3 regions of the Citrobacter sp. C1 genome follow, and region 2 is predicted to be linked to each of the others. Evidence: predicted binding sites of a transcription regulator. Region 2 holds the regulator's gene; each other region holds the start of a gene.
What was found. The regulator Fur, encoded in region 2, represses iron uptake genes when iron is present. The targets are predictions, from matches to a motif close to ATAATAATGAGAACNACTATCAA.
Positions count from the first base shown of each region.

Region 1 (6,127 bases), 2.2 Mb from region 2:
TTTCTGGCTCCTGCAATGCTTTCGGGCCCTCTTCTATCAATGTGAGCAAAATACCTTCGGCAAAGCGGTCCTGTATTTTGCCGTTGACCGGGTATGTTACGTATTGCTCTACGGTGTGAACAAACGCGTCCACTACGCCGTTTGCGACCTGACGCGGCGGCAGAGTGTAGGTGTAAACCGGATCCAGCACGGCAAAGACCGGCTGCACAAACGGTGTCATAAAGGCCAGCTTATCGCCGGTGGTTTTGCGGGAAATTACCGCGCCGGAGTTTGATTCAGAGCCGGTTGCCGGCAGGGTCAAAACGGAGCCCATCGGGATGGCGCTTTTTACGTCGTTGCCGTGAGTTTCCAGGATGCGCCACGGATCTACACCTTCAGCGTAATGGGCCGCTGCGGCGATGAATTTAGTGCCATCGAGAACAGAGCCGCCGCCGACGGCCAGCAGGAATGTCACCTTCTCATCACGCACGATGTTGACCGCATTCATCAGCGTTTCATAAGACGGGTTCGGCTCAATTCCGCCAAACTCCAGTACATCCAGACCTTTCAGGGCATCCTGAACCTGTGCCAGTACGCCGGTTTTTTTCACGCTGCCGCCGCCGTAGGTAATCAGCACGCGAGCATCCTGAGGGATTTGATCGCGCAGTTCAGCGATAGCGCCTTTACCGAACAAAATGCGGGTTGGGGTATGGAGGTTAAAGTTATTCATTGCTCGTTACCTTGAGTGGGTAAAAAAAGAGGGCAGGTGAGTGTCTGCCTGATGGTGAACATTGTGGTCGTCAGACGCATTCCTCTCAATGCTCATTTCTGCCAATGTCTTGCCTATTTCTACAGACTACTGGAGAAAACGGATAAAAATACGCACACTGTGGACGTTACAATTCGATGACGAAAGGGCGCTCTATGAACCGTGATGATGTCTGCCTTCTGCTGACGGAAAAAATTAAGCAGCTGAAAAATAATGAAAATAAACTCAATAAATTGCTGCCTGATGTGCGTTTACTGTATGGCATGGAGCCTGGACTTCGCACCCCTGTGATGTATGAACCTGGCATTATATTTCTCTTCTCTGGCCATAAAATTGGTTACATCAATGAGCGTGTATTTCGTTATGACGCCAACGAATACCTGCTGCTCACCGTACCTTTACCCTTTGAATGTGAAACGTATGCGACACCGGAGATTCCACTGGCCGGTCTGCGGCTGAATGTCGATATCCTGCAATTGCAGGAACTCCTGATGGACATTGGCGAAGATGAACTGTTCCAGCCTGCAATGGCGGCGAGCGGAATAAACTCGGCCACGCTTTCTGATGAGATTCTTTGCGCGGCCGAGCGTTTGCTGGATGTGATGGAGCGACCGCTGGACGCGCGAATTCTGGGAAAACAGATCATCCGTGAGATTTTGTACCATGTGCTGACCGGTCCACGCGGTGGCGCGCTGCTTGCGTTGGTCAGTCGTCAGACGCATTTCAGTTTGATCAGTCGCGTGCTGAAGCGCATCGAAAACAAGTACACCGAGAACCTCAACGTTGAGCAACTGGCGGCAGAAGCCAACATGAGCGTGTCGGCGTTTCATCATAATTTTAAATCGGTGACCAGCACTTCACCGCTGCAGTATCTGAAGAGTTATCGCCTGCATAAGGCTCGGATGATGATCATTCACGACGGCATGAAGGCCAGCGCGGCAGCAATGCGGGTTGGCTATGAGAGCGCGTCGCAGTTTAGCCGCGAGTTTAAACGGTACTTTGGCGTAACGCCGGGGGAGGATGCGGCAAGAATTCGGACGATGCAGGGAAGTTAATGATGTTCACCGTTGGCCTGATTAGCAAAGCGCCATCAGGCGAAAATGCCGGGTGATTTTACCCGGCCAACGATGACGACTCAGGCGCTACAGCATTTTTTTTTAATCACCACGAACAAGGTACCTAGCAGACCAGCAGTTAACAGTGCGATGGGCAGGATCATCAGGAAGGTCATCACCTGATCTTCATGGCGTTTAACGAATGGGATCATGCTGAGCGCATAGCCAAAGCTGGTGACCACGGTGACCCACAGCAGGCCGCTCAGCCAGTTAAAGAACTGGAACCGGCGGTTAGGCAGACCTGAAATCCCCGCCATTGTTGGCAGCAGGGTGCGAACAAATGCCAGGAAACGTCCCGCGAGCAGCGCCATCAGACCGTGTTGGTCAAACATACAGGTGGCACGCTGATGATATTTTTCAGGTAATTGCGCCAGCCAGCTTTTCACCGTTCGCGTATTGCCCAACCAGCGCCCTTGAATATAGCTCAGCCAACAGCCCAGACTGGCTGCGGCAGTCAGAATAGCAATTGTCGGGAGAAAGCTCATCACGTCCTGCGCGATCAGCGCTCCGGCCAGTAACAGCAGGCTGTCTCCGGGTAAAAAGGAAGCAGGCAGCAGACCATTTTCTAAAAACAACGTGGCAAACATGACGAAGTACACCACACTCACAACGTGCGGATCTGCCAGCGCGGCAAAATCGTGTTGCCAGAGCGCGGAGATAATATCTTGAATGACTACCATGGACTTTCCTGTGGAACAGCATTTATGAGTGGATTGTACTCCTGAATTGTCCGGGATGCCTTGATCCCGGACGCAACAATTGCAGACTTTTCCACCAGAAGTGTCTGCATATATGTCCAACTGCGGCAATGTTACTCGATTCGGGCGAATCCGGCGGCTAAATCCGCAATCAGATCGTCAACATTTTCTAAACCGATGTGTAAACGGATGAGCGTTCCGCTGAAGTCCACGTTGCCTTCAGGACGGATGGCGGCAATGTGTTCGGGTTGATTGGCCAGAATCAGTGATTCAAACCCGCCCCAGGAGTAGGCCATGCTGAACAGCGTAAAGTGATCCAAATACGCTGATAGCTCGTCATTGTTCAGCTTCTTATTCAACACAAACGAGAACAGACCGCTGCTGCCGGTAAAATCACGTTTCCAGAATTCGTGCCCTTTGCTGCCGGGAAGCGCGGGGTGGTTGACGCGGGCGACCTGCGGATGATCGGCCAGCCATTCGGCAACCTTCAGGCTGCTTTCGTGATGCTGGCGCAGACGAACGCCCAGAGTCCGCAGTCCGCGGCTGGTCATATAGGCGGTATCGGCATCCAGCATTTGCCCCATTAAATAGGCGTTTTCGCGCAGTTGGTCCCAGCAGCGGGCATTTGATACCGCCGTACCGACCATTGCATCGGAATGGCCAATCAGGTATTTGGTGCCCGCCTGAATTGAGATGTCGATTCCAAAATCCAGCGCGTTGAACAGCACCCCGGCAGCCCAGGTGTTATCGATCATAATGATGGCGTCCGGCGCTACGCTTCTGACGGCAGCGACAATCGCCGGAACATCATGCACTTCCATAGTGACGGAGCCGGGAGATTCCAGAAATACCACTTTGGTGTTCGGCTGAATGTGCTTCACAATATCGGCACCGACTAACGGATCGAACCAGCCGGTGGTTACGCCGAGCTTGCCGAGGATTTTCGTGCAAAAATCCTGGCTCGGCTCATAGGCCGTGTTGGTCATTAGCACGTGGTCGCCGTGTTCAACAAAGGCCAAAATCGTGTTGGCAACGGCTGCGGCGCCGCAGGGAAACAGGGCGCAACCCGCGCCGCCTTCCAGCTCACACATGGCTTCCTGCAGGGAGAAATGTGTCAGCGTGCCGCGGCGTCCGTAAAAAAGTGCGCCGTTAGCGCGGTTGTGGGTGGCCTGTTTTTTAGCCTCAACGGATTCGAATACCAGTGAAGAGGCGCGTTGGATCACGCTGTTGACGGAACCCTGCGTGTACTTTTTACTGCGTCCTGCCTGAACGAGTTTGGTCTCAAGATGCTTGTCTGCCATGTTGGGTTACCTGTTTTTATACGTCTGGATGTCTAAACTAGCATGGATCTTCGGCGACGCATCCTGCAGAAGGGCCATAAAGTAGAAAATAGTCCCAAAATGTGTCTGCTGACTTTTTTACTGCGTAAGCGCAAGGAAAAGAAACCAAAGGTGCGGCACTATGTAAATAGTAATGAGAACGACTATCAATTCGACGTCTTTTTGATATCATTACGCTCAGATTTTGTGATTTGCGTCCTGGAGATACAGAGTGGGTAATAATTTGATGCAGACGGACCTTTCCGTCTGGGGTATGTATCAGCACGCCGATATCGTGGTTAAGTGCGTGATGATTGGGCTAATTTTGGCGTCCGTGGTCACCTGGGCTATCTTCTTCAGTAAGAGCCTTGAGTTCTTTACGCAGAAGCGCCGTCTTAAGCGCGAACAGCAACTGCTGGCAGATGCCCGCTCTTTAGACCAGGCAAGTGAGATTGCCGCTGGATTCGATGCCAAAAGCCTGGGCGCAATGTTAATTAACGAAGCGCAGAACGAGCTGGAACTGTCAGAAGGCAGCGATGACAACGAAGGGATTAAAGAGCGTACCGGGTTCCGCCTGGAACGTCGCGTTGCAGCTGTAGGGCGTCATATGGGGCGGGGTAATGGATACCTGGCGACCATTGGGGCTATCTCTCCCTTTGTGGGTCTGTTCGGTACAGTATGGGGCATCATGAATAGCTTCATCGGTATTGCACAAACGCAAACGACGAACCTGGCCGTGGTTGCGCCGGGGATTGCAGAAGCGCTGTTAGCCACCGCGATTGGTTTGGTTGCCGCTATTCCTGCTGTTGTTATTTACAACATCTTCGCCCGTCAGATTGGCAGCTACAAAGCCATGCTGGGTGATGTTGCGGCACAGGTGCTGTTATTGCAAAGTCGCGATCTGGACCTGAGTGCAAGCGCTGCGGCGCATCCGGTACGCGCTGCGCAGAAATTACGTGTAGGATAATGTTCCATGGCAATGAGTTTTAATGAAAACCTGGACGATAACGGTGAAATGCACGACATCAACGTCACGCCGTTTATCGATGTTATGTTGGTGTTGTTGATCATTTTTATGGTGGCCGCGCCGCTGGCAACGGTGGATGTGAAGGTGAATCTACCGGCTTCGACCAGCACGCCGCAACCGCGTCCTGAAAAACCGGTTTACCTGTCAGTGAAAGCGGATAACACGATGTTTATCGGCAACGATCAGGTGACCGATGAAACCATGATTAACGCGCTAAACACGCTGACAGAAGGCAAGAAAGATACCACTATCTTCTTCCGGGCTGATAAAACCGTCGACTATGAAACCATGATGAAAGTGATGGATACGCTGCATCAGGCAGGTTTCCTGAAGATTGGTTTGGTTGGTGAAGAGACCGTGAAAGCGAAGTAATCTCTGTTGCCGGGTGAAGGGTTTCGCCTTACCCGGCCTCCTCTTTCGGCTTCCTCCATCCCCTCATTTCTTTTCGTCCAGCGCGACGGTAGTGACTCTGGTCGCGGCATAACTCCCTTCAGATAGCTTACGCGTCAGGCGCAATGTCGCCGTTTCTCGCGCGAGTAAATGCTGGTACGCGCTTTCCAGACGGGCCATGATTTTGTCCCGCAGCGCCGGCTGTTGGGCAATAATGGCTTCAATGGTGGCACCGTAGATCTCTTCTTTGGCTTGCAGAGCATAGATTTCCCGGCGGTTTTGCCACTTCATGCGTACCAGGGCTGCGGGTATTGATACTATTTCCTGAGCCACGCTCTCCAGCGTGGCATTTTTATTGGCAATTAAGATATCCAGATTCTGCTTTAAGACAAATTCGTCACTTTTATGGTTGTCTAAAGCCAAATAAACGTTGTTATCATCAACATCTTTCATTTTATTTCTCTTCCAGAGAATAAAAAATCGGATCGCTGGTTTCGCGAGTCAGTAAATTAAGCCAAATTTTATTGCCCTGCTCATTTATTAACGCAGTGTTTTTTGCCAAAATTTTACTTAATTCTTGTGCGTTAATGTCACCTTCTGCTTGCAGTGAATTAAGCAGACGGGTGAATGATTCGATTTTTGCTGCGCGAAACAGTCGCTCTTTTAAATGGCGGTCACATTCTTCAAATAACATGTTACGGGTCTGACCGGTAGCGGTGGTGCTAATTAAAATATCCGCCTCAAACTCGCTTAAGGTTGTCTTTCCCTGAGTCAAATTTTCACTATTTTCTACGGTATCAGTATTGGTTGGGGATGTAGATAAATGAAAA
Region 1 covers NZ_CP115035.1:706,397-712,523, forward strand. The annotation lists gene yqhD (alcohol dehydrogenase) at 1-709, opposite strand, end outside; gene IB214_RS03430 (AraC family transcriptional regulator) at 904-1,803, shown strand; gene yghB (DedA family general envelope maintenance protein YghB) at 1,884-2,543, opposite strand; gene metC (cystathionine beta-lyase) at 2,675-3,862, opposite strand; gene exbB (tol-pal system-associated acyl-CoA thioesterase) at 4,113-4,847, shown strand; gene exbD (TonB system transport protein ExbD) at 4,854-5,279, shown strand; gene IB214_RS03455 (cytoplasmic protein) at 5,343-5,750, opposite strand; gene IB214_RS03460 (hypothetical protein) at 5,752-6,127, opposite strand, start outside.
Region 1: the regulator Fur is predicted to act here: its motif matches at 4,029-4,051, upstream of exbB (tol-pal system-associated acyl-CoA thioesterase).

Region 2 (6,127 bases):
GAATACGGCAAAAGAAGCATTGCGACGATTTTCCTCAATAAATTGGGCAAATGAGAGGTCTTCATCGACAGGCAAATGTCCGGCAACAGAATCTAACTGGATAAAGCTGGCGTGATATTTTTTGGCTAACTCAAACCCTTTCTTATCATCGTCTAACAGATTGACGCCGTAGGTAATACCCGGTTGAGTGCTGTCGAGGTAATGCAGCACGCTTTCAACTTGTGCAGGGGTGCCAAAATAGTTTTCAACAATCACCGCATCTACGCCATTTTGTTGATAGATAGCGATCTCTTTTTTTGCATTTTCGAGGACATCACGGTCGTTTTCACCTTTCAAATGCAGCATGGCAAGAATGAATTTATTGTCACCAAATAACGTTTCAACTTTATTTTTCATGTTCGCTCCTGGCATTAAAAATCATCTGATTTTGGGGTGCTGTTGAATAACACATCATTGCAGTACTGGATGGTTTCTTTGGATTCCAGAACGGCGGTTCTAATTAGCGCTTGGGTGTCGTCGGTATCGGGGTTTTCCAGAATCAATGCAATCAGTAACGGTAAATTGAGTCCGGTGATTAAATGCAGGCGCGGATCGTCAAGATGAGTAATAAACTCGTTAGTCACGCTTCCCTTAGAGATATCGGTGATCACAATGGCTTCATCTTGGCTGCCCAACGTGCTCATGAATTTTTGTACGCTGAGTTTGATATCAGGCACATCCTCGGTGTAGGCACACAGCGTGGAAATATCTTCATTTTTACCCACGACCATTTCCAGTGAATCCCTGATTCCATCAGCAAATCTGCCATGACTGGCGAACAAAAACTTACGCATACCGCTCCATGCTCCACAATGAGTGACGACACTACAGGCGTCGCCATAAATGATGAGACTGAATTGAGATAGCAGGAATCATGCCAGCTAATGTCAAAACGGAAGGAGGTGAGAGGGGAGGGTTAATCCATTAGTATGATTTTAAAGGATTAATTTGATTTTATAATATCGTAAATATAGCCGATTTCGCTGAACGGAATGGTGACACTATAGGTATCTTCTATGACACTAAAGGCATCCTGAATCATGCACAGTGTTTCTTTATCACTTTGACTAAGCGTCTGCTGTGCCGGGTAGTTCTCAAGAGGAATCTGACGAATCAAACGTTCCAGCATGCAGCTGGCATGGACATACAGGTTAATCTTCGTCTCATTGGCTAAGCGTTTTTTGAGTAATCTTTCGAGAGTACTGATACAGATATCAAGGTGCTCAAGGATTTTTCCGGTATCCAGAATCGTCAACTGAGCGATGACCCGCTTGAGCGAAAAGTTATGTACCAATCTGTCGTTGATGGTCTGAATCATATCGGTATCAGCAATGCCCTGGAAAACCGTTTCCAGGCGAACATCACCCCGGCCGCTGATCAGGTCATCCAATGAAATATAGGGAATAAAGGGGATATCCGGATTAGCTGTTCCGACAACAGCAATAATGTCATAGAACTGAGACAGTGACTGGCGGGAGGACTCTGAAAGCAGTAGCTGGTGGTCATAGGCGATAACATCCACCCCTGCTTCTTTCGGAATACTGTCTTCCAGCAATGTCTGTATTCGCTGCGCCGTACCCATTCCGGTATAGCAGCTGGTAATGATTACTGGGCGTTTGACCTGCTCTGAATAGATGATTTTACTGTCATTCTTTTGGTAAGAGGTGACGTTCTCAACAATGCTTTCCAGCGGAGCGTTATCTAATAATAACTCACCGACGTGTAGCGCCATTGCCGTGGAGACATTATTAATAATGGCGACAGGGAAATGGATGCTTTTATTGAACTCAGAGTAAATATCCGTTAACGACCCCATATCTACCAGAATGACCAGCCCATTGGACATATCATTATCATTAATGTACTGCAGTATATTACTGGCGATATCTTTGATGGCCGTGTCGATAGGCATATCGAAGGAGGCAAAAAGGGTTTCACCCAACATGCGGTTCACGACATTGGCAATACTGCTGGCCGTTGCATAGCCATGTGCCAGAATGACCGCTTTGGTTCGTGGTGCAACGGTCACCATCTTCATACTTTTCAAATATAGCGTGAAGAAAACGTCATCTTCCTGGGTAATCTTGAGATCAAATCGCTGGGCGATCTGTGTTGATAACATACTCGCAATCAGGTTCTCTTCTGCCAAATATTGGCTAATATACTGATGTAAATTTTTGAGCGTTTTTTTATGCGCCAGGATGCCGTCATTACCCTGCTTATTTTTAGTGAATAAATACCATGCTAAGCCGTACAGTCGATTACCGTTAAATTGGACCGAATGTTTGCTTTCTATCTGCTGAACAATATCCTGGATAGTATTGAGATGTGAATAAATGGTCGGGTGATCGTTTTGTGCCGTTGGGTTAAATATGATCTTATCGAACAGCGTATCGATTTCACGAGAGACTTCTGGGAGCAGTACATTTTCGCTATTTTGCTGAAACAGGCTGAAGATCTTATCCCAGAATTCACTAATAAAATGGTTCAACGGTACTACAGGGAGAACCAATTGCTGTAGCGTCATCGAAGGGGTAAATACGACAGCGGTTCCTACAACCTGGTGATTAATTTGCACACCATGCGGCATAAAGCTGTCTGGTAGATCGTCTAAGTGTAAAGAGAGGCACTGATCTGCTTGAGACTTTGCAAAACGCGTGGCACTCAGGCAGGTGATGGTATTTTTTAATTCACCGATATTTCCGCTGTAGATGTGTCGTTTTAAGACGTTCAGCACCTGTGGGGACAGTTTGATATTGCGCTTGAGCAGTTTCGACTCATGCAGGAAAAAGGCATAAATAAACTGGATTTTTTCCGCTTCACCGCGCTGTTCCAACGAAGGAATGGCAATATTCAGCGGGATACGACGTATAAACGTTTCCAGAAAATACTCTTTGGGCGAGACGGTTGTGGCGAAAACCAGTCTGACCTGAGCGCTGATTTCTTTTTCGCTTTCCCCCATGCGACGAAAACGCCCGGTATCCATAAAGGTGAATAACTTTTCCTGACCCTCCGGATGTAAGCGGTGGATCTCATCCAGAAATAGCACCCCTCCATCGGCTTTTTGCAGAAGTCCTTCGCTGGTTTTATCTGCCCCTGTAAATGCACCTTTGATATAGCCAAAGAGGTGACTCGAAAGTAATTCAGGGTTGTTGGCATATTGAGCACAATTGAACGCAATAAATGGCGCGGTGGGGGGCAGGATTTTCTTCTCCACAGCTCGCTGCCAGGATAATTGTGCCAGCATGCTCTTACCGCTGCCGGTCGGGCCATACAGCATTACTGACAGACCGTGAGGGGGATAACAGATCGCGGTATTCAATTTTTCTATAACGGGGACTAAACTTCCCTGGGAACCGATCAATCCGGCAAACGTGTCTTGTTGTTTATATTGATGCTTTTTTAGCTCAGCGGCGCCTGAGAAGACGGATTGACTGACACGAAAAAACTGTTCTTCAAAAACGGCTTTGTGCAGAAAATAGACGGGCCGGGTATTCAGTTTTATGACCAGATTATCGTCAATGAGCTGATTCAGATAGTGGCTGATGGTATTACGCTTCACATTGAAGTGTTCTGCCATCGTTTGGGCCGTATGAAAGTCGTCCAGCGAGTCAAAAGAAAAATGACGGGTCTCTTCTGCCAAAAATGCAAAGATCTCTTCTTTTAACACCGTGAGCCTCTTAACTGTTCCATGCGGGTTCTAACGTCTGGTGCGCATATAAAAGTAACAAAAATAAAATGTTGTGGGACATCATGGCTCATTTGGAGTTTTTGAGTCATCACGTTTTCTACGCGTGTTATTTTGATTTAGCCGCGGGGGAGGTTATCACATTTTGCGGATAGTCGGCGGATGGTTGGCGGTGATTGTGACTATTTCGTACTTAAATTTTACTGATACGTTAATCCCCGGCTCAACGTTGAGCGGGGGACTGACGTGATTCAAAACTTATTTTGCAACACCGTCGTGCGCATGCTCATCTTCGCGGCAATCGCCTTCAGCGCAGTGGCCGTAAAGATAGAGGCTATGGTTCGTTAAACGAATACCATGTTTAGTGGCAATCTCACGCTGGCGCGCTTCGATAGAGTCATCGCTGAATTCGACCACTTTGCCACAGTCGAGGCAAATCAGGTGATCGTGATGATGCTGTTGAGTCAGTTCGAAGACGGATTTGCCCCCTTCGAAATTATGGCGGGTCACGATACCGGCATCATCAAACTGGTTCAGTACGCGATACACGGTCGCCAGACCAATCTCTTCACCCATATCGATCAGGCGTTTATATAAGTCTTCCGCACTGACGTGATGGTTATCCGGTCCCTGAAGAACTTCCAGAATTTTTAAACGAGGAAGCGTTACTTTCAGGCCAGCCTTCTTTAATGCGGTATTGTTGTCAGTCATGCGGAATCTGTCCTGTAGCTAAACGGTTCACTTCATTAAAAGAAGTGACAGAAAATGCACTTGAGATAATGCGTATCATTATAGAACTGCCACGCCTAAATGAAAACTGCAAGCCTCTGGCAAATATTGTTAATCAAAACGTGGTATCGCCAACAAACACACTGTGCAATACCCGATTGGCATCCAGCCATTGTACAGGGTCAGGCGAGAAAGTTACAAATTTGTAGCAATTATTTTGATTGGTTTTATCTATTGATGCGGCACAGATGAAGATCTGCGCCGCACGAAATTAGGCGTTAATAATCTCGTCGAGATGCAGTTCTGCTGAAATCTGCTTAACCCATTTTTCAACGCGTTCTGCGGTCAGTTCAGGCTGGCGATCTTCATCGATAGCCAGGCCGACAAAGTGGTCGTCGTCAGCCAAACCTTTGGATGCTTCAAAGTGGTAACCCGCCGTTGGCCAGTGACCGACGATGGTTGCGCCGCGCGGTTCGATGATGTCGCGAATCGTGCCTAACGCATCGCAGAAATATTCTGCGTAATCTTCCTGATCGCCACAGCCAAACAAAGCAACCAGTTTACCGTTAAAATCAATGTCTTCGAGGGTCGGGAAGAAGTCGTCCCAGTCACACTGCGCTTCGCCGTAGTACCAGGTCGGGATGCCGAGCAGCAGAATGTCATACCCTTCCAGGTCTTCTTTGCTGCTTTTTGCAATGTCATGTACATCGGCAACGTCTTTACCAAGCTGTTTTTGAATCATTTTTGCGATGTTTTCGGTATTACCGGTGTCGCTGCCGAAAAAGATGCCAGTGATTGCCATGAGTAAAATAACCTCTTGAAACTTATTGAAATGGTGGTGGCGCATTGCCCACGGATAAGGGCAATCATAGCAGAACAGTCAGGCATGCGGAAACAGCAAACACGCTGGACTGCACTCTGTGCTACACGATTTATGATTTATACCCGTCATACTTCAAGCTGCATGTGCGTTGGCTTTCCTCGCTCACCCCAGTCACGTACTTATGTACACTCCTGGAGATTCGCTGCGTCGCCGCCTTGATGCAACTCGAATTATTTAGGGTATAGAGCAGAATTTCAGACTATGCCTGACCACGCAATGTGGCGAGTTGGATCATCAGCATTTCTTCAATGAGTTCACTGCGGCTCATATTACGCGCATCAGCCAGCTCATTCAGCGCGTCAACGGCGTCGGCGTTCAGTTTCAGTTCGACACGCTTAAGCCCACGAACTTTGTCGCGTTTAAGCTGATTACGTTTGTTAATACGTAACTGTTCATCACGCGAAAGCGGATTGGTTTTGGGTCGTCCCGGGCGACGCTCCTGCGCGAACAGATCTAATGTCGTACGGTCCGTTTGTTCTTTGGCCATGATCTTGGTGACTTCGGGGAAACAATCAGCCAGGCGTCTGCCCGGATGGATAGCGCGCCATCATACATCAGCAGGGGAGGCGCGCCAACGCCCACGCACGTAATCGCGCGCGGACGCTGAGTTTTTAATCAGTTAGCCTGTTCTGTCAGATAACGACGGATGGCGCGCAGCACGGCTTCGGGTTTTTCTGCATGCACCCAATGGCCCGCGCCGGCAATGACATGTGCCCGTGCCTGGGGAAATTGCGCCAGCAATGGGGCTCGATACGCTTCAGTAACGTACGGTGAGTTCCCCCCAGGGA
Region 2 covers NZ_CP115035.1:3,591,726-3,597,852, reverse strand. The annotation lists gene IB214_RS17435 (BtpA/SgcQ family protein) at 1-396, opposite strand, end outside; gene IB214_RS17430 (PTS sugar transporter) at 411-833, opposite strand; gene IB214_RS17425 (sigma 54-interacting transcriptional regulator) at 983-3,709, opposite strand; gene fur (ferric iron uptake transcriptional regulator) at 3,986-4,438, opposite strand; gene IB214_RS17415 (ryhB-regulated fur leader peptide) at 4,431-4,517, opposite strand; gene fldA (flavodoxin FldA) at 4,728-5,258, opposite strand; gene ybfE (LexA regulated protein) at 5,539-5,826, opposite strand; gene ybfF (esterase) at 5,955-6,127, opposite strand, start outside.

Region 3 (6,127 bases), 900 kb from region 2:
AGCGTGGCGACTTCCATGTACTGTTGGTGAACGAGTGGCTGTCAACCGTCCTGGCCTCTCAGCAGCCAGCTGCTGTTGCGGGTGAGCCGTGGTATTTCTTTGGACACTGCACCGAAGTAACGGCCCTGCCGGGTGCGCCAGCGCAGTGGGCGGCCATTTTTGCCAAATTTGGCGCGCAGCTGGAAAACGTCAGTGTCGGGTGCTGCGGCATGGCGGGCACGTACGGTCATGAAGTGAAGAATCACCAGAACTCGCTGGGCATCTATGAGCTATCATGGCATCAGGCGATGCAGCGACTACCGCGCAATCGCTGTCTGGCTGCGGGATATTCTTGTCGCAGCCAGGTGAAACGCGTGGAAGGTACGGGCGTTCGCCACCCATTACAGGCACTGCTGGAGATTATTGGATGATCTGGAAACGTGAAGTTTCACTCGAGGCGCTCAATGCCATGGGTGAGGGAAATATGGTTGGTCTGCTTGATATTCGTTTTGAGCACATTGGTGACGATACGCTGGAAGCCACAATGCCGGTGGATCACCGGACCAAACAGCCTTTTGGCCTGTTACACGGTGGCGCGTCGGTGGTGCTGGCCGAAAGCATTGGCTCGGTGGCCGGCTATTTATGCACTCAAGGTGATCAAAAAGTGGTGGGTCTTGAGGTCAATGCCAACCATATCCGTTCCGCGCGGGAAGGGCGAGTGAGAGGGGTGTGCAGCGCGCTGCATACCGGTTCTCGCCATCAGGTCTGGCAAATCGAAATCTTCGATGAACAGGGACGGTTGTGCTGTACCTCGCGTCTGACGACCGCTATTTTGTGACGCATGTTGCGTTTGGTCATTATCTGCGCAGGGAAAGGTGCTATACTGTGCAGGTTTTGAACACAAGCGAGGATGATATGTCTACCCAATTAGACCCGGCCCAACTGGCAATAGAATTTATACGTCGTGATAACAGCGATCTTTCACCGGCTCAGTACCTGAAAAGACTGAAACAATTAGAGCTGGAGTTTGCTGATTTACTGGCGCTTTCTTCGACTGAACTCAAAGAAGAAATCTATTTTGCCTGGCGGCACGGCGTTCATTGATTCCAGTATGCTTATCGTGATGAAAACCCCGACACCTGTTCGGGGTTATTTTTTGCCTTAAATCGGGTTTACCATTTCATCTCCCCGGTATTGACCTTCGCACTCAGCTCCAGCGAGCTGTCGTCCGCAAGCCCTGGCCATGCCGCCTTCATCGTTTTAATCACATATGCAGACCCTTTTTTTGCGCCCAGCGCCTGCTCAAAAGCGTGCAAGTAATCACCGGTGAAGCGGATCGCTTGATCGCCTGCCGGGCGTTCGCCGATGTAGTGACCGGGGATCACCTCGGTTGGGCGTAAGGTTTGCATTTCGCTCAGCACGTTGCGCCATGCGCGACGCTGTTCAGGAGACTGTGTGTCCGCAGTCCAGACATGAATACCGGAAGCCACGCCGGTGCCGCCGAGGATCGCCCGGTTAGCCGGGATCCAGACATAGGCCGCGTAATCATTTGAGCGGCGCAGTTCCAGCGTTTCACCATCAATGGTAAAGCGTGTCTGCGTCGTGACCTGCGGCACGATGAGCGTCGTTGGTGCGCCGTCTTTCATCTGCGGGCCCCAAAACTGCAGTTTGGCATCTTTGGTAGCACGAATGTGCTCCACGACGTGCGGTGTTGCCAAAATCTTTACCTCGGGAAAGGCGTTAACAATCGGCTGCAGACCAAAATAAAAATCCGGATCGCCAGAGGTGATCACGATGGCCTGCAGTTTTTTGCCGCTGTTGCGAATCATCTGCGCCAGCTTTTCACCGTCTTTGGTGCTGAATTGCGCATCAAATAAAATGGCCTCTTTCGGGCCGGACACCAGCGTTGAGGATACCGGAAAAATAGCTTTTTCCTGGGGATTGTAGACGTCAAGCTGGAGTGGCGCGGCGAATACCGGCGAGGCAAACAGAGGTAACAGCAGGGCCAGGGCGTTCACTTTCATGGGGGATAACCTTTTGCAGATGAAATGTCTTTTTCTTGTTCTTTATTTTACGGATATTTGGATCTGTTAGAATTCCTCTATCAGGACATGCTGAGTTTCATAAAACGATCGGATGGGATGCAATGGACAGAGTCATGGCGGCAACGGTGTTTAACCACATCTGCGATTTGGGCAGCCTGAGCGCCGCGGCGCGCGCGCTGGGGCTTTCCCGTCCGATGGTCAGTCGCTACCTCGACGAGATGGAAAAATGGGCGGGTGCAAGGTTAATCCACCGTTCATCGCGTCGGCTGACTATTACGCCCGCGGGGGAAGAGGCGTTAGTGAAGACGCGCTCGCTGGCGCAGCTGTCGCTGGATATCAGCGCCGCCAGCGCAGCAGAGATTCCTTCCGGCACGCTACGTGTGGCTTGCGCGCATTTTACTGCGATGCATATTTTGGCGCCGGTACTGCCCGTTTTTCTGGCGCGTTTCCCTGAACTGCGCATTGAGGTTGAGATTAACAATCAACCGGTGAGCCTGGTCGGTGAACGTATTGATGCGGCGATCCGCATTACGGATAATCCTGAACCGGGTACTATCGCCCGTCGTCTGGGTGACTGTGAGTCGGTGTTATGCGCCTCTGCGGACTACCTGCGCCAGCATGGCATTCCGCAAACCCTGGACTGTCTCGCCCAGCATAATTGCCTTTACTACAGCGGGTTTGCCGGAAAATCATGGCACTTTGATGATGAGCAGGGCAACGCTGTATCGGTGGCGATAAAGGGAAATCTCAGCGCGGGGATCTCTGCGCTATTATGTGAGTCGGCGTTGGCTGGTATGGGTATTGCGCTGGTGCCGGAACAAGAGGCGCGTGAAGGGCTGGCACGCGGCCAGTTGATCCGGCTTTTGCCCCAACTCAAGCCGCGACGTCTGCCAATTTACGGCTTATACCTGTCTCGTGAGCATCAACCGGCAGGGCTGCGTCTGCTATTGGATGCCCTGCATGAGATTCTGGTCTGAATATGTGAGCTGCGTCTGCCTGTAAATCAGACAAACCGCAGTTTGTGTTAAAAACACGGCGTCAGGTCGTGAGACTATTCTTATCGCCCCTTCAAGAGCTAAGCCATCGTGAGTGCCGGAGATAAGCGCCGGATGGGGTCGGAACCCTTAAGCCTGCTAATAGAGCAGCCTTAAGGGTTTTTTATTGTCTGTCTGCGCTGTTTTGCACGCGGTTACCTCTATTTCTCCGTCTTTCCCCTATCTCTTAAATAGACATTTTCTATACATCTTTTTGCGTTTTACCTTGCTGAACGATTAACGGTTTGTAACCCATTATTTATCAAAGCATTGAACAAAATAATCCCTCTCTGTAAACCCTCGCCGCAGGGTCTATGCTTAATAAAAGTAACCAAAAAGGGCGGTTAACCCGAATGCCCCTGCTGAACAGGGGTTGAAGTGATAATCATTATCACTAACATGGTGTTGTAGCGTGCAGGTTAATGACTCGAGGTAACCCTATGGAATTGCATTCAGGAACATTTAATCCGAACGATTTTGCATGGCGTGGGTTGACGTTAACGCCAGCCGCAGCGGCGCATATTCGTGAACTGGTGGCAAAACAGCCCGATATGCTGGGCGTGCGGTTAGGCGTGAAGCAAACAGGATGTGCGGGGTTTGGCTATGTGCTGGATACCGTCAGCCAACCGGAAAAAGACGATCTGGTGTTCGAAACCGATGGCGCCAGGCTGTATGTGCCGTTACAGGCGATGCCGTTTATTGACGGAACCGAAGTCGATTTTGTTCGTGAAGGATTAAATCAGTTATTTAAATTTCATAACCCGAAAGCCCAGAACGAATGCGGCTGTGGCGAAAGTTTTGGGGTATAGGCGGTACTATGTCGCGTAACACTGAAGCAACTGACGATGTCAACACCTGGGCTGGCGGACACCTCAATTATAAAGAGGGATTCTTCACCCAACTAAAAACTGATGAACTGGCGAAGGGCATCAATGAAGAGGTCGTGCGGGCGATTTCCGCGAAACGCAACGAACCGGACTGGATGCTGGCATTTCGCCTGGATGCGTTTAAGGCGTGGCTGACGATGGAGGAGCCGCACTGGTTAAAAGCGCATTACGATAAGCTGAATTATCAGGATTACAGCTATTACTCCGCACCTTCCTGCGGTAACTGCGATGAGACCTGCGCCTCCGAGCCGGGAGCGGTACAGCAAACGGGCGCGAATGCGTTTTTAAGTAAAGAGGTTGAGGACGCTTTCGAACAACTTGGCGTGCCGGTACGTGAAGGGCGAGAAGTGGCGGTCGATGCCATTTTTGACTCGGTATCGGTGGCGACCACCTATCGTGAAAAGCTGGCTGAGCAAGGCATTATTTTCTGCTCGTTCGGTGAGGCCATTCATGATCACCCGGAACTGGTGAAAAAATATCTCGGCACGGTGGTGCCGGGCAACGACAATTTCTTTGCCGCGCTGAATGCAGCGGTTGCCTCAGACGGTACGTTTATCTATGTGCCGAAAGGCGTGCGCTGCCCAATGGAGCTATCCACCTATTTTCGTATTAACGCGGAAAAAACCGGGCAATTTGAACGCACTATCCTGGTGGCGGATGAAGGCAGCTACGTCAGCTACATTGAAGGATGTTCTGCTCCGGTGCGCGACAGCTATCAGCTGCACGCGGCGGTGGTGGAAGTGATCATCCACAAAGATGCTGAAGTGAAATACTCGACGGTGCAAAACTGGTTCCCTGGCGATGGCAACACCGGCGGCATTCTGAACTTCGTGACCAAACGTGCACTGTGTGAAGGCGAAAACAGCAAAATGTCGTGGACCCAGTCGGAAACTGGCTCGGCCATCACCTGGAAATACCCCAGCTGTATTTTGCGCGGCGATAACTCCATCGGCGAATTCTACTCCGTTGCGTTGACCAGCGGTCATCAGCAGGCCGATACCGGCACCAAGATGATCCACATCGGCAAGAACACCAAATCGACCATTATCTCGAAAGGGATCTCCGCCGGGCACAGCCAGAACAGCTATCGCGGCCTGGTAAAAATCATGCCGACGGCCACCAACGCCCGTAACTATACCCAGTGTGACTCGATGCTAATTGGTGCGGACTGCGGGGCGCACACCTTCCCGTACGTAGAGTGTCGCAACAACAGCGCCCAGCTTGAACACGAAGCCACCACCTCACGTATTGGTGAAGATCAGCTGTTCTACTGTCTGCAGCGCGGTATCAGCGAAGAAGACGCCATCTCGATGATCGTCAACGGGTTCTGTAAAGACGTGTTCTCTGAACTGCCGCTGGAGTTCGCTGTTGAAGCGCAAAAACTTCTCGCCATCAGCCTTGAACACAGCGTCGGTTAAAATTTAAGGAAAGCACATGTTAAGCATTAAAGATTTACAGGTCAGCGTCGAAGAGAAGGCGATCCTGCGTGGGCTGAGCCTGGAGGTCCGCCCGGGTGAAGTTCACGCCATTATGGGACCGAACGGTTCAGGAAAAAGCACTCTGTCGGCAACATTGGCCGGGCGTGATGATTATGCCGTCACCGGGGGAACGGTGGAATTTAACGGTAAAGATTTACTGGAACTGTCGCCGGAGGACCGGGCCGGTGAAGGCATCTTTATGGCGTTTCAATACCCGGTGGAAATTCCCGGCGTCAGCAATCAGTTTTTCCTGCAAACCGCGCTTAATGCAGTGCGCGGTTACCGTGGCGAAGACGCGCTGGATCGATTCGACTTCCAGGATTTGATGGAGGAAAAAATCGCGCTGTTGAAAATGCCGGAGGATTTGCTCACCCGCTCGGTAAACGTCGGTTTCTCCGGCGGTGAGAAAAAACGCAATGATATTTTGCAGATGGCGGTGCTGGAGCCTCAGCTGTGCATTCTCGACGAGTCTGATTCGGGGTTGGATATTGATGCGCTAAAAATTGTCGCTGATGGCGTCAATTCGCTGCGCGACGGCAAGCGTTCATTCATTATTGTCACCCACTATCAGCGCATCCTCGACTATATCAAACCCGATTACGTCCATGTTTTGTATCAGGGACGCATTGTTAAGTCCGGCGATTTCACGCTGGTTAAACAGCTGGAGGAGCAAGGATATGGCTGGCTTAGTGAACAGCAGTAAT
Region 3 covers NZ_CP115035.1:2,689,475-2,695,601, reverse strand. The annotation lists gene IB214_RS13005 (FAD-binding and (Fe-S)-binding domain-containing protein) at 1-410, shown strand, start outside; gene menI (1,4-dihydroxy-2-naphthoyl-CoA hydrolase) at 407-817, shown strand; gene IB214_RS12995 (YdiH family protein) at 895-1,083, shown strand; gene IB214_RS12990 (Vmh family MBL fold metallo-hydrolase) at 1,152-2,003, opposite strand; gene IB214_RS12985 (LysR family transcriptional regulator) at 2,126-3,001, shown strand; gene sufA (Fe-S cluster assembly scaffold SufA) at 3,499-3,867, shown strand; gene sufB (Fe-S cluster assembly protein SufB) at 3,876-5,363, shown strand; gene sufC (Fe-S cluster assembly ATPase SufC) at 5,380-6,126, shown strand; gene sufD (Fe-S cluster assembly protein SufD) at 6,101-6,127, shown strand, end outside.
Region 3: the regulator Fur is predicted to act here: its motif matches at 3,437-3,459, upstream of sufA (Fe-S cluster assembly scaffold SufA).